One region of the Terribacillus aidingensis genome, then DNA from elsewhere that is predicted to be linked to it. Evidence: riboswitches for the same ligand, from Rfam matches in the RefSeq annotation. Region 1 holds a riboswitch; the other holds the start of a gene.
What was found. Region 1 has a riboswitch for S-adenosylmethionine ahead of ABXS78_RS08690 (Na+/H+ antiporter NhaC family protein). Riboswitches for the same ligand answer to the same signal wherever they lie in the genome.
Positions count from the first base shown of each region.

Region 2: it holds a riboswitch for S-adenosylmethionine, as region 1 does, so the genes downstream of both, ABXS78_RS00975 (homoserine dehydrogenase) here and ABXS78_RS08690 (Na+/H+ antiporter NhaC family protein) in region 1, are expected to answer to the same signal.

Region 1 is NZ_CP159996.1:1,636,172-1,643,545, reverse strand. It holds gene hisD (histidinol dehydrogenase) at 1-1,152, opposite strand, end outside; gene hisG (ATP phosphoribosyltransferase) at 1,149-1,769, opposite strand; gene ABXS78_RS08700 (ATP phosphoribosyltransferase regulatory subunit) at 1,766-2,884, opposite strand; gene hisJ (histidinol-phosphatase HisJ) at 3,005-3,832, shown strand; gene ABXS78_RS08690 (Na+/H+ antiporter NhaC family protein) at 4,066-5,355, opposite strand; SAM riboswitch class I at 5,442-5,550, opposite strand; gene ABXS78_RS08685 (MFS transporter) at 5,910-7,109, shown strand; gene ABXS78_RS08680 (sugar O-acetyltransferase) at 7,202-7,374, shown strand, end outside.
Region 2 is NZ_CP159996.1:163,910-171,283, forward strand. It holds gene ABXS78_RS00950 (thiamine phosphate synthase) at 1-588, shown strand, start outside; gene thiO (glycine oxidase ThiO) at 572-1,690, shown strand; gene thiS (sulfur carrier protein ThiS) at 1,687-1,890, shown strand; gene ABXS78_RS00965 (thiazole synthase) at 1,894-2,658, shown strand; gene ABXS78_RS00970 (ThiF family adenylyltransferase) at 2,658-3,668, shown strand; SAM riboswitch class I at 3,742-3,838, shown strand; gene ABXS78_RS00975 (homoserine dehydrogenase) at 3,924-5,051, shown strand; gene ABXS78_RS00980 (zinc ribbon domain-containing protein) at 5,217-6,041, shown strand; gene ABXS78_RS00985 (zinc-ribbon domain-containing protein) at 6,078-7,374, opposite strand, start outside.

The DNA.
Region 1 (7,374 bases):
CTTAATAAAATCATCCACACTGAGCCCTGATGAGAATCTTGCTGTGCCGTTTGTCGGCAATACGTGATTTGTTCCCCCGTAATAGTCACCTAAAGCTGTAGGAGCATAGGAACCAAGGAAGACCGATCCAGCATGTTTTATCTTTCCTAAAGTTGATAGCGGGTCAGCTGTCTGGATTTCCAAGTGTTCGGGAGCAAAAGCATTCGATAACTCGAAGCTCTCACCCATAGAATTTGTCAGAACAAGAGCACTATCCCCGTTGATTGCTTCGCTTGCAATTGCTTTGCGAGGCAGCTTCTCCAACTGGCTTTCCAGCTCTTTTTCTACTGATTGGATCAAAGCCTCACTGTCTGTCAAAAGGACTACTCTTGCATTTTCATCATGTTCTGCCTGAGCCAGCAAATCCGCTGCTATAAATGCAGGATCAGCAGTTGCGTCTGCAATGATAGCTACTTCGGATGGGCCAGCAATCATATCAATCCCAACCTGACCGAAGACGAGCATTTTCGCCGCAGCTACATATGCATTTCCCGGTCCGACAATTTTATCTACTGAAGCGATCGTTTCCGTACCATATGCCAGAGCTCCAATCGCCTGTGCACCGCCAATTTTATATATTTTATCCACGCCGGCAATTTCAGCTGCAGCCACTAAGACAGGAGCAATCGCCCCATTGTTCTTCACTGGTGTTACCATAATGATTTCCCTCACACCTGCCAGACGTGCTGGAATGGCATTCATCAGAATTGTCGACGGATATACCGCCTTGCCTCCAGGTACATATATACCGATTCGCTCCATCGGCAAGACGAGCTGACCGAGCTGTTTGCCTTCCTCGGCAGTCATGATGCGGGATGCTGTGACTTGCTTTTCATGAAAAGCACGAATATTTGCCGCCGCTTGCTTTAAAGCTGTCAACGTATCAGGTGCCAATTTGGCTTTTGCCCCTTTTATCTCAGCTTCCGACACAAGAAGCTGATCTGTTGTTGTACCATCGAATTGTTCGGTATATTTCCGTACAGCCTGATCACCTTCCAGCCGGACATCCTTCAAAATAACCGATACAGACTGAAGAATCTCAGGGTCAAAACCGCTGTCTGCTTTCCGGGTGCAAAACTGTTCGAGGAATTGTGTACTGGTTATTTTTTTCACGATTGCGCCACCTCCTCCTGTAAAACAGAAAGGTACGGCTGGAGAATATTCCGTTTCATTTTTAAAGAGGAACGGTTAGCAATGACTCTGGCCGTAAAGTGCTGGATATCTTCAATTACTTCCAAACCATTCTCTTTCAAGGTTGTACCTGTTTCTACGATATCGACAATGGCATCTGCCAATCCAAGCAGCGGAGCCAATTCCACGGACCCTTCCAGCTTGATGATGTCGACCGACTCGCCTTTTTCTAAATAATATTGCTTCGTGATATTTGTGTACTTGCTGGCGATCCGTTTTTTCCGGTCCGGCCAAACTTTATCCTTCTCAGCAGCAACCGCCATCTTGCAGGCACCAAATGGCAATGGGAAGAGATTGAATACATCCGGCTGGAATTCGGCAATGATGTCTTCTCCTACGATTCCAAGATCCGCAATGCCATGCTGTACATACGTTGTCACATCTACGCCTTTGGCGAAGAAATAGATTGCCTCATCCGTTTCAACGCTCAACTTGCGTCCTTTTTCCACCAACGGTTTGCTGTCGATGCCTCGTTCCTCCAAATATGCAAGGAATTGCTTTTCGACGCGACCTTTCGTTAATGCGATGACTGGTTTCATCTCTCGACCACCTCGTATTCTTCTCCGCTCTTAACAACTTGATAAACTCGATCATAATTTTCAGCTGTTGCTTCTGTCCTGATATCTACAACTGCATCTGGATATTTATACCGCAGCGCTTCAGCTGCAATCAGACCTTGCTCATCCGTCAGCAAGCATATGCGTTCTTGTCTATCTGGTGCTGGCAGCGCAGCCGCAAGAACGTCCATGTCAAATGCCAAGCCGACAGCGCTCATCTTTCCGCCAAACTGTTCGTACAGCTCGTCATATCTGCCGCCAGAGAAGCATTCCGCTCCACTTTCGACCAGGAAACCTCTGAACATGGCGCCATTGTAATATGGAAGCTGCTTTACACGCCCCAGATCCACGATGACATCCTGATCAAGCTCTTCCAAAGCAGCCGCAAGCTGCTGAAGCTCTTGAATAACAGGTAATAGTTTAGAGTTATTTTCCCACGCCCCAGCGAATTTATCTAAAATCGCTGTTCCGCCAAATGCATCTGCTAATGCAGCGACTGCTTCGGCTGTCTCCTCATTTCCTGCTTCCTTGACAAGACGATATACTTCATCTTTTCGCTTATCATGCATCGCCTGTCTAATGTTAGAAGCATCAGCATCAATAAGTTCCAGAGAAGAAATAAATGTCTCGAAGATTTCCGTATGACCGAGCTCGATGCTATACTTTTGCAATCCTAGTTCCCGAAGGAAGCGGACTGCTGTGAACAAACTTTCATATTCTCCATACAGACCTGGGGTCCGGATGATTTCGATGCCAGCCTGATGGCTTTCGACGCCCGCATGATCCTTTTTGAAGACTGATCCAGCATACGCCCATTTCTGCTGATCAGACTGCTGATTCGCAAGCGCACGAGCAACAGCAATCGTCCAATCCGGGCGCAATACTTCGATTTCCCCTTCTTCATCAAACCATTTCAGCATCTTTTTAAGTGTCATACCTGCATAAGGATTGGTAAATGTTGTGCTATACTCAATGACAGGTGTTTCAATCGCTTGATAATTTCGTAAATTCACGACAGACTGAAACTTTTCATATATGCTGACACGATTGACAAGCTGTCGACCTGTCAAATCACGACTTCCTGCTGGTAAGAACATCTATAAGCCTCCGATTCTTTCTTTATCATTCTACTACTTTACTTAGATAAAGGATTTCTGTTGATTTGAATGTAACATAATGAGATACTAACGTCAATACATAACGAAAGGAACAACCATATGCCAGGAGATTTTCACGTACATACTCAGTATTGCCAGCACGGCGCAGACGATAAAATGGAAGCCTACGTTCTGCAGGCAATCGAAAAAGGACTTACCCATATATCATTTACAGAACATGCTCCGCTACCGGAAAGCTTTACAGATCCCGCTCCACATCGTGACAGCACCATGGACCGAAACAAGGTGGAAGCCTATGTAATGGAAGGCAAAGAGCTGCAAAGACAATATAAAAATGATCTGCAAATCAATATTGGCTTTGAAGTTGATTATATCAGAGGCTACGAACAAGAAACACAAACTTTCCTTGATACATACGGTCCGGAAATGAATGATGGTATCCTTTCCGTGCACATGCTCCAAGCACCGGATAAGTCTTTCTTCTGTATTGATCATAGTGAGGATGAATTTGGGCGTGCTGCTGATGCATTTGGAGGACTTTTACCATTATATAAAGCTTATTATGATAATCTCCAGTCTTCCATTGAAGCTGATCTTGGTCACTATAAACCAGGAAGAATTGGTCATATTACGCTGATTCAAAAATTTCAGCTTGCTTATCAGAAGCCGGCTTCTTTCTCAGAGGAACAGAAACACATTCTGGAACTCATAAAGAGAAAAGGATATGAGCTTGATGTGAATACAGCTGGTCTTTATAAACCATTATGTAAAGAAATCTATCCGCCAGTTGAGCTTATAGCGCACGCAGCAAAAATGGGAATTCCGCTTGTTCCTGGCTCAGACAGTCACGCAGCTGGGGGAATTGGTAAGGGTTTTGAATATTTATCTGATTATTCTCTTCAAATTCCGCAGAGATTGGCTTTATAAATAAGAAAAACAGCTGCTTGTGTTTCCCAGAGATGCAGCTGTTTTTCATACTTACTTCATACTATTTAGTTTTGTTGTTGTAAAAGTGTGCTAGTTTTTTCTATTAGGCAGAACCAGTTTTTAACCAATAAGCTAGTTTACGATATAATTCCGCTTGTTCCTAAAATGCTTCTATTCCCGTACTGGAAGGAAGATTAATAAATACACATTTGCTCTAAGGGAGAGCTGAAAAGTTATTTTTCCAAAGTATTTTTCTTCTTTGGATAGCCAATTAAGATGGCAATAATACCACAAATACCTACCAAGATTGGATAGAAGCTGTATGGAATGATACTCATTGGCGAAATTCCTGCAACGGTTGCAGCAGTCAATAATTGAGCTCCGTATGGTAAAAGACCTTGGATTGAGCAAGAGAAAAGATCTAATATACTAGCTGATTTTCTCGGTTCTATCCCATACTGATTTGCAATATTTTTAGCTAGTGGACCAGTAATCAATATAGAGATTGTGTTATTAGCAGTTGAAACATCAGTTAGACTTACAAGTCCGGCGATACTAAATTCGGCACCCTTTTTCGTTTTAATTCTTCGCGTTGCAAGGTGCAGAATATAATCAATTCCTCCATTAAACTTAATTATCTCTACCATTCCAGCTATTAATATTGCAAGGAAGGCAATCTCATACATACCTGCCATTCCATCCCCAATCTGCTGCATCAGGCTCATGAAATAGTAGCTGCCATCTATCCAGCCAACAGCTCCCGCAAGAACAATTCCCAGCACAAGTACGAGGAAGACGTTCATACCAATTAAAGCAAAAACTATAACTAGGACGTAAGGAATTATCTTTATCCAATTATAGTTAATTTGTTCTACTTGAGCTGATTCACCAATTGCGATAAATCCTAAAATGATGCACGTAACAATTGCTGCCGGTAACACAATCCAAAAATTAACCTTAAATTTATCTTTCATCTGTGCGCCCTGCGTGCGAACGGAAGTTATCGTTGTATCTGATATGAAGGATAGATTATCACCGAACATCGAACCACCAACAATCACTCCCATCACCAAAGCCAGCGAAAGACTAGTTTCATCGCTTATTCCAACTCCAATTGGAGCTAGTGCTACAATGGATCCAACAGATGTGCCCATCGACAAGGAAATAAAGCATGCAATGACAAACAATCCTACAACTAGCAGGTTTTGCGGAACAACTGATGTAGTAAGGTTTACAGCAGACTCTACTGCTCCCATGCCTTTGGCAACTTCAGAAAACGCTCCTGCTAAAATGAATATGATCACCATCAGCATGACATTGCTATTACCTGCACCTTTGCAGAAAATATCGACCTTATTTGTAAGGGATTCTCTTCGATTCATAGACAAAGCTACAGCCGCTGCTATTGTGATTGCTACTATGACCGGAAATTTATAAAAATCTCCTGTGATAATCCCGGATCCAATAAATAAAACTAAAAAAACAATAAATGGGATGAGAGCCCATGGATTTGCTTTCTTCATTGATTCACCTCTGATTTTGTTTTATTGCAAAAAAATAAAGCCCCTCTTACATCCATAAGAAGAGGCTTTATATCTATAAAACGCTCCTCTTATCTATCAAGCCGCAGCTTGCTGGATTTGGCACAGCAACTTAATCTCATAAGTTCCGCTGCCGAGATTTCTTCGGGCCAGTCCCTCCATCTCTCTAAATAAGAAGAAAAGAATATTTTTTTCACAGTAAGTAGGATTATACACATCTCCTATTTTTTTATCAATAGTTTTAGGAAGCCCAGGCATTGCTTTCTCAATATCTCCTTATTAGAAAGGAAAATACGAGTAAAAGTGCTCTCTTTTGTCCCTTGCAAAATTATTGGCTGTAACGGCCTCTACTCCTAATTTATTTCATCCTTAAAAAGTTATCGCTTCTAATTTCATGCATGTTTCCAATGAATGAAGCAGGAGATCGATGAATAAAAATATAATTAATTAAGTTTATGCGAATAACTCGTTAACACAGGGTGGTAATTGCTGTTTATTTGCAGTATAAGCTTCCTTTTTAGGAATAGGAGGATATCATGTTCTTCATCTTCTTAATTTACTTATCATTTATCAGCTTAGGTTTACCCGATTCTATATTAGGGTCTGCGTGGCCGCTTATGAACACTGATCTTGGGGTTCCGATTTGGAATGCAGGTATTGCTTCTATTATTATATCTATAGGAACAATAGTATCCAGTCTGTTTTCATATAGATTAATTAGAGTTTTGGGTACGGGTAAGATTGTTATAATAAGTATATCTATGACTGCTATCGCACTGCTTGGTTTCGCATTTTCTCCTTCATTTATATGGCTGATAGTATGTGCTATACCATTGGGACTGGGTGCTGGAGCGGTGGATGCAGCTTTAAACAGGTTTGTCGCTACTCACTACGAAGCAAAACATATGAACTGGTTACACGCTTTCTGGGGAGTTGGAGCTCTGCTCGGCCCTGTTATATTATCAGTATTAGTTGTTTGGGGGAATTCTTGGAGAAGCGGTTATTTTACCATTTCATTATTGCAGTTTGCATTAGTTTTACTGCTCCTCTTTTCACTTTCAAAGTGGAAAGAATACGAAAATGCTGATAGTAAGAGAATTCAATATACGAAAGAAACCAATTCAGAAAATAAAATGGGATTGCTGAACTCCTTTAAGAAAAAAGGATCTGCCTTTGGAATGGTGTCATTTTTCTTTATAGCATCAACAGAGGCTTGTATAATGCTCTGGGGTTCTAGTTACTTAGTCAAAATAGAGAATGTCCCAGCCGAAAGTGCCGCTGGTTGGATTTCTTTGTACTTTCTTGGTATGACAGCAGGCCGTATGTTAAGTGGATTTCTATCAATACGAATAAAGAATGAAGCATTAATTCAGCTGGGATGTACTTTGGCTGCTTCCGGTTTAGTTATAATGTTACTTCCATTTCCCACGATATTTACTCTATTATCCTTTGTCATTATAGGAACCGGTCTTGCACCAATCTACCCTTCTATGTTACACCAAACTCCTGTATATTTTGGAGTAGTTCATTCACAAGCAGCTATGGGAATTCAAATGGCCTTTGCTTACACTGGTGCTACTTTAGTGGCGCCCTTGCTAGGACAGTTGTTGGCCAACATTTCCTTTTTGATATTTCCTTATTTTCTTCTAGTATGTGTAGCAGGGATAATGTTCTGTCGGTTGATTTTAATACGCGCTAACGAAATTAGTGTTAAGCCTAAACGATTGAGCCAATAATCAGGTCTTGAAACTTCTTGATAGGTGAGAACGTAATGAAAGACGTTAGCTAAGACTATAATTAACTTTTTTGAAGAAATGAGGCTGTACATATGGATAAAAGTTTTAAAGATAGACTGCACAATAGCAGTATGTATCTACCAGGAGATAAAGATTTTGCAGCTCAACAAATAGTATGCCTCGAACGACTATACGACTTTAATCAAACGCGACCAACCGAAATAGAAAAAAGAGAAGCTTTGCTAAAAAAAATGTTCGCTGAGAT
Region 2 (7,374 bases), 1.5 Mb from region 1:
GATGCATATGAGGCAGCAGATTTAAGACGTATCTTGATGGAGATACACCCTTATGTCGACCATGTGCAGATCAGGGAGAAACGTAAGCCTGCTGGTACAGTGTATCAGCTTTGTAAGGAGCTTTTGGCCGAAGGGCTGCCAGCACACAAGCTTTGGCTTAATGACCGAGTGGATATAGCTTTGCTGCTTGGCTTGAAGCAAGTGCATATACCAGGTCATGGTCTTCCACCGGAAGAATTGAAAAAGCTGTATCCTGATTTGCGGATTGGTGCGCCTGTCCATTCGTTTGAAGAAGCAATACAGGCGGAGTCTGTCGGGGTGGCATACGCGCTGTATGGGCATTGTTTTCCGACAGCTAGTAAGAAGGGGAAATCACCGCAGCCATTAGCCAATTTAGGGTATATCCGTCAGAATACCCACATTCCGTTATACGCAATAGGAGGAATTGATGTGGAGCGATTGGCTTTTTTGAAAGCGTTTGAATTAGATGGGGTTGCTGTTATGAGTAGTATCTTTTCTGCTGCAAACCCGCTTGATGCCGTGAAGAAATTAAGGGAGGAGTGTCTGCGTCTTGAAGAGATCCACTGAAGTAGCAATTGTTGGAGGAGGTATCATCGGCAGTGCAATCGCTTATTATTTAGCGAAAGCAGGCCATCAAGTCGATTTGCTGGAAGCAGGCCAAGTCGGATCAGGCTCGACGCAAGCAGCAGCTGGTATGCTAGGTGCCCATTCAGAATATAAGGAATTCGGTGCTTCCCTTTATCCCTTTGCCCGTACTAGTCAAAGGCTCTATGAACAGGCAGAAGAGGATATTCGCTCTCTGACAGGGATAGACATGGAACGTCGCCCAGGTGGTTTATTACAGCTTGTTTTTACAGAAGAAGAAACATTGAACTCTCCGTTCTCTTCGTTGGAAGGAGTAACATGGCTGGATCGTGCAACTGTGTTAAAGAAAGTACCTGGTCTGTCAGAAGCGGTTTCAGGCGCTCTTCATATGGCAGAAGATGTGCATGTCACACCTTCAATTGCCTGCAAAGGATTCCATACAGCTGCCCGTATGCTAGGTGCCCGGATTAACGCTTATACCCGGGTCGATGAGATTGTGAAGGAATCCGCTCATTATCGGTTACGGACTTCCAAGGGAGAATGGCAAGCGGATCGTGTGGTGATTGCCAGCGGAGTTTGGAGTAATGCTCTGCTCCAGCGTTCAGGGTTGGGGACGCCGATTTTTCCAGTGAAGGGTGAGTGCATTGCTGTTACGAATACGCAAACTCCTCTTACATGCAGTTTATTCCATGATCAGCATTATATTGTTCCGCGTAACAACAATGAGCTGATCATAGGTGCAACAAAGGTCAAGAATGATTGGAGCACTGAGCCCACGCTTGGAGGATTACAGACTATCATGGAGAAAGTGAGAAGGATGCTGCCAGAGGTTGATAAAATGCCGTTCCTCAGAAGCTGGGCAGGTCTCAGACCTCAGACATACGATGGCAAGCCGCTGATTGGTGAGCATCCAGAAATGAATGGCTTGTATATCGCTGCTGGCCATCAGCGCAATGGCATTCTGCTTGCCCCAGCTACGGGCAAGATGATTTGTGATTTGATAAGCAGCAATGAAGTTCTGGAAGAATGGAAGGAAGCATTTCGTGTCGATAGATTGAACACTGGCGAGGAGGTATTGATGTGAATATTCAGCTGAATGGCAGGCAGCAGGAATTATCTGCTGATATCAAGACTATAGCTCAGCTGTTAGCATCACTTTCCCTGGAGAAAAGGATTGTGATTGTCGAACTGAACAAAGAGATCATTAATAAAGCTTCATATGCAGATCAGCCGATTAGAAATGGCGATAAAGTCGAGCTGATTCATTTTGTAGGAGGAGGATGAAGAATGTTACAGATTGCAGATAAGACATTTGCTTCCCGCTTATTATTGGGAACAGGCAAATACCCGTCATTTGAGGTACAGGTAGAGGCGGTCGATATTTCGAAGGCAGAGATACTGACATTTGCTGTGAGGCGGATGGATATCTTTGAGCCATCTCAGCCAAATTTCCTGGAACAGCTGGATCTGGAAAAGTACTCTTTACTTCCGAATACAGCAGGGGCAAAGACAGCAGAAGAGGCTGTTCGTATTGCCAAACTGGCTAAAGCTTCGGGTTTATGCGATATGGTGAAGGTGGAAGTGATTGGCTGTGACCGGACATTGCTTCCTGATCCAGTTGAGACACTGCGGGCATCTGAAATGCTGTTGGAGGAGGGCTTCATTGTCCTGCCTTACACGTCGGATGATGTTGTATTGGCCAAGCGGCTCGTGGATCTGGGAGTACATGCGATTATGCCAGGTGCATCGCCAATTGGTTCGGGAAAAGGTATCATCAATCCTTTCAACCTGCGTATGATCATTGAACAGAGCAGTGTACCGGTCATTGTTGATGCTGGTATTGGTTCTCCTAAAGATGCTGCGTATGCAATGGAGCTCGGGGCTGATGGTGTCTTGTTGAATACAGCTGTGTCCGGAGCTGCAGACCCTGTTCGAATGGCATATGCGATGAAGCTGGCTATTGAAGCAGGTCGTTTAGGTTTTGAAGCAGGAAGAATTCCTGAAAAAAATTACGCAGTAGCTAGCAGCCCGAATGAAGGTTTGTTTACCTGATGAAGGATCGTTATCGGAAACAGGAGCTGTTCATCGGCAAGGATGGGCAGGCACAGGTGGAAAACGGTAAAATTGTCTTAATTGGGATGGGAGCATTAGGCTCTGCTTCTGCAGAGATGCTTGTACGTGCTGGTATTGGAGAACTGATGCTTATTGATCGGGATTATGTTGAATTCCATAATCTCCAGCGCCAGCAGCTGTATACAGAGCAAGATGCTGCTGCCTATTTGCCGAAAGCTTCTGCAGCAAAGGAGCGACTACAGGCAATCAATCAACAAGTGACGCTGCATACCGTGATTGAAAATGTTGATTACCATAATATCGAGCGCTTGATTGAAGATGCTGATGTAATTGTGGATGCTACCGATAATTTCGAGACACGTTTAATCGTCAATGATGCAGCATTGAAGCACGGTATTCCGTACTTATATGGTGCATGTGTGGGCAGCTACGGGATAACCTACCCAGTGCTCGCCGATAAAGATACTCCATGTCTTCACTGTCTCTTGGAACAGCTTCCGCAGCAAAGCGAAACATGTGATACGGCAGGAATCATCAGCCCGATTGTCCAATGGGTGGCGGCGATGCAAGTGACACAAGCATTACGAATCTTATGCGGTCAGGAAGTAAAGGCAGAACTATGTGCATTTGATATTTGGACAGGGGATTATACGAGAGTGGACGTGAAAAACCTTCGCAATTCAAGTTGTCCCAGCTGCGGCACACATGCAGTATTGCCTTTTTTGAATGGCTCCTCCCAGACGAGACTGGATGTCCTTTGCGGAAGAGAGGCAGTCCATATAAGGCCTAGCGCCAAAAAATCATTGAACCTGCGAGCTTTATCTGAAGAGTGGGTTTGTGCAGTCGACCAGATCACTGTTAATGAATACTTGCTGGCTTTTCAATACAAGGGTCATAGATTTGTGCTATTTGCTGATGGCAGAGCAATCATTCATGGTGTGGCTGACATAAGCCGGGCGCGTTCCCTTTATGACAGTCTTGTCGGATAATGTTGTTAGAATTTTCAGTTGACTCTGTATCTTATTCATGCTAAACTCCTTCATAACAAATGAATATATAAAACTCTTATCAAGAGCGGCGGAGGGACTGGCCCGATGATGCCCGGCAACCTGCAAGTGTAACTTTGACTTGTATAGGTGCTAATTCCTGTAGATGAGAGAAGACACAGTACGGTACATTCGTCTCCCTGTCCTCTCAGGGAGGCTTTTTTTTTATGCAGAAAATCATTCGAGGAGGCAAAACAGATGACAGCAGTGAAGATTGGATTGATAGGATACGGCACAGTAGGAAGCGCTGTAGGGAGGACGATCCGCTCCCATCAGGAGAACCTGCAGACGATTTTCGGGAAGGAGGTACATGTGGCAGGTGTCTTGGTGCGGGAAAAGAAGAAGTATGCGCAGCAAGTGACGGACGCATTGCTGACAGATGATGCAGATGAGTTGTTCTCCATATCTGATCTTGATGTGATCATCGAAGCGAGTGTCGGAATTGAGCCTGCTTTCAGTTATCTAACGGAAGCAATCCAGCACGGCTGTCATATAATCACAGCGAATAAAGAATTGATTGCTTCCCGGGGCGCGGAGCTGAAGCAATTGGCAAAGGATAAAGGTGTTCGGTTGGAATATGAAGCAGCAGTCGCGGGCGGTGTACCGGTGATTGGGACGTTGAAGCAGCTTCTGCATATTAACCATGTCGTCAAAGTAGAGGCGATTTTAAATGGCACATCCAATTTCATTCTGACGGAAATGTCCGATAAGGGCCTTCCATTTGGAGAGGCGCTGCGTCTCGCGCAGGAAGCTGGTTTTGCAGAAGCAGATCCCGCCAATGATGTTGATGGCTGGGATGCGTTTTATAAACTAATGGTGTTGAGTGATTTGTTATTTGAAGCTCAGCCGTTTTGGGAGAAGGTCACGCGCAGGGGAATCCGTTCGGTTTCCTCACAGGATATCCGTGCAGCCGCAGAACAAGGGTGGAAAATTAAACATGTTGCCACGCTTGAAAACGCGGGCGGAGAAGTGACGGCATCTGTAGAACCAGTCATCCTAACAGCTGCACACCCGTTGTACAGTGTAGATGGAGTAGATAATGCTGTATGTGTGGAAGGTGATCTGGTTGGCAAGCTGAAGCTTCAAGGGCCAGGTGCCGGCGCCCTGCCGACGGCCAGTGCCATCGTCGAGGACTTGGCGAACCTCGTCCATCAGCGGAAAGAAATCAGTGTAAAACGCGAAATCAAATTCACGGAGAAACGGGAGGCAGTTCCTTATGTTCACTTGCCGTCTGGTGAGACAGTTCTTCTTCACGGAGAAAACGTTGCATCTGATGGTCGCTATTATCGACTTGCTGCAAGAGCACAGGCTAAGGCAGAGGCTTAATGTAGGAAGACGATAAGATGGACAAAAAGAAGGTGTACATATGATGACTTATGTATGCCTTTTTACATGCTTATTCTAATAAGCACTGCCTCTTTTGACCTATTTTTTGTATAATGAGGAAGTACATAGAGAAATGTGCAATATTTTAGGTAAGGGGTAGATTTTATGGTAGCTTGTCCGTCATGTGGACACAACAATACGGAGGGGAGTAAGTTTTGCGAGAATTGCGGTGCAGCTTTACAAGGGCAAACTGCAGCAGGTCACACACAGCAAGAAGCAGTTTCATCGGGTGAAAGTGCCAAGGCGAATGAGTACCTTGAGGTCACAAAACAGGCATCATTATCATTTTTCCATTATTTTGCTGATGTGATTAAACACCCATTTAGCTCAGGTAAGCGCTACGGTGTTAGCAATCTGACGAATAGCATCATCACGATGATTCTCTTCGCTGTGTTTTTAGGATTGACAGTTTATATCGGGATGAAGAATTTATTAAAGGAAATAAGCACTGTACCTCTTTTTGGAGACATGCTAAGTGCGGATGAACTAGACATTGAGTTATCATTTGTCGAGTTTGCCATCAAGCCGTTCATTTTCTTTGCATTTTTTGTTTTCGTGGTGGCAGTTTTGGTATTTGCTGCGAGCAAACTCTCAAAGATTGAAACAAGCTTCAAATCTATAATAGTTAGGTACGGGAGCTATTTAATTCCTTTCCTAGGATTAGTAGCATTAGGTTTCCTGCTTGCACTAGTAAATATTAATCTTTTCTTGTGGTTTACTACTATTGGTTTCGTTGGCACGTTTTTCATTGTGCCTGTGCTTGTGCTGGTAAGCTTATATCGTGATAGCAGAAGTGGCTTGGATATTGTATACAGCTCTTTATTTGTTACTATCTGTACAATGATTGTTTTGTATATCGCTCAAAGAATGTATTTGGAAGAACTAATAGAACAAATGGAAGAACTCATGAATCAATTTTCAATCTTTTAATTAGGAAAAGAGACAGGAAATCCTGTCTCTTTTGTTTTACTCAATATTCGTCAGCTTCCAATCGTCTCCCGATTTCTCTGCTGTGTATGTCCAATCATAATCCTGTTGTTCGGAGGTTCCATCGCTGTATGAGATTGTAATTGTTTCTTTTGTTGTGATAGTTGCCGAATCACCGTCTTCTTCATAGCTTGTAATCTCGTAATCATCCAGGGATTCTGTGATGCTTTTGGATGTCAAATTATCAACAAGTGTCTGTTGGGATTCGTATAACGCTGATCCTTCTGCCATATATGGAGAAACGCTGCTGAAGCTATCATAATTAATTGCGTCTATTAAGCCATACAGGTAGTTGTCCATCAATGTGACTGCTGTGTCAGGAATATCTCCTTCAGCACTGCTGTCAGCCGTTTTTGTTTCATCGGATTTACTGGATCCATCCGCTTCATATAACGTAGGCTTCTTGTTCTCCACTATCTCGGTGTTTTCACCGATGGAGCTGAAATAGTTATAATCTGCGTCATATGCTTGCCATTTCTTTGCTTTTTCATCATAGATCATGACGTAATTGAGTTCATGGGACTGCTCTTCTAGCTCAGTTGATGCTCCATCATAAATCTCAGCTTCATTGAACATTTGGCTGACATCAGCTGTTACCGCCCAGCCGGTGTCCAATTTGGTTACATTAAATGTATCCAGGTCGAATTCCGATGATAGGTAGGAACCCTCGTAGGAATAATCCCAAGAATCCAAACTGTCGATTTCGTCTTGGACCATCTGCTTAAATGGTTTTCCGGCATCTTTTAGCAGACTTGTGTCTTTTGCAGCTTTGGCATTTGCCAGCTGATCACCTACTGCATTGATCTGATCCATGATTTGTTTTCTCGTATCTTCTGTTATAGAACCTTCCACTTGCAGGTCACTGTATGGATTCGTATCCTCGCTGTAGAGGTCCATACTTTCTGTTGCAGCCATTTCTATCATATCGTGTGTCAGTTCAGCTGATACTTCGTGAGTACCTGGTACAAATGGGCCATATGTCTTTTCGAAGTCATCTGCGTCTGCTTGTCCAACTTCTTTCCCATCTACTTTAAGCACCGTATCTTTATAAGCAGTAGCTAGGGTTATGTAATATGGCTGAACGTTAATTTCGTAATTATCATACAGAAGAAGTTTTTTCCCATCCTTAGAAAGGTGGATAGGACCAGTGGCATACGCAACTGTTTCCTCTGTTTGGCTTCTCATATCCGCTACTAAAATGTCCAATTCTTCCGGATTTTCATTGTAGTAAGCTATGAGTCCCTGTACGGAATCCTCATCAATCTTGAGCTCTTTA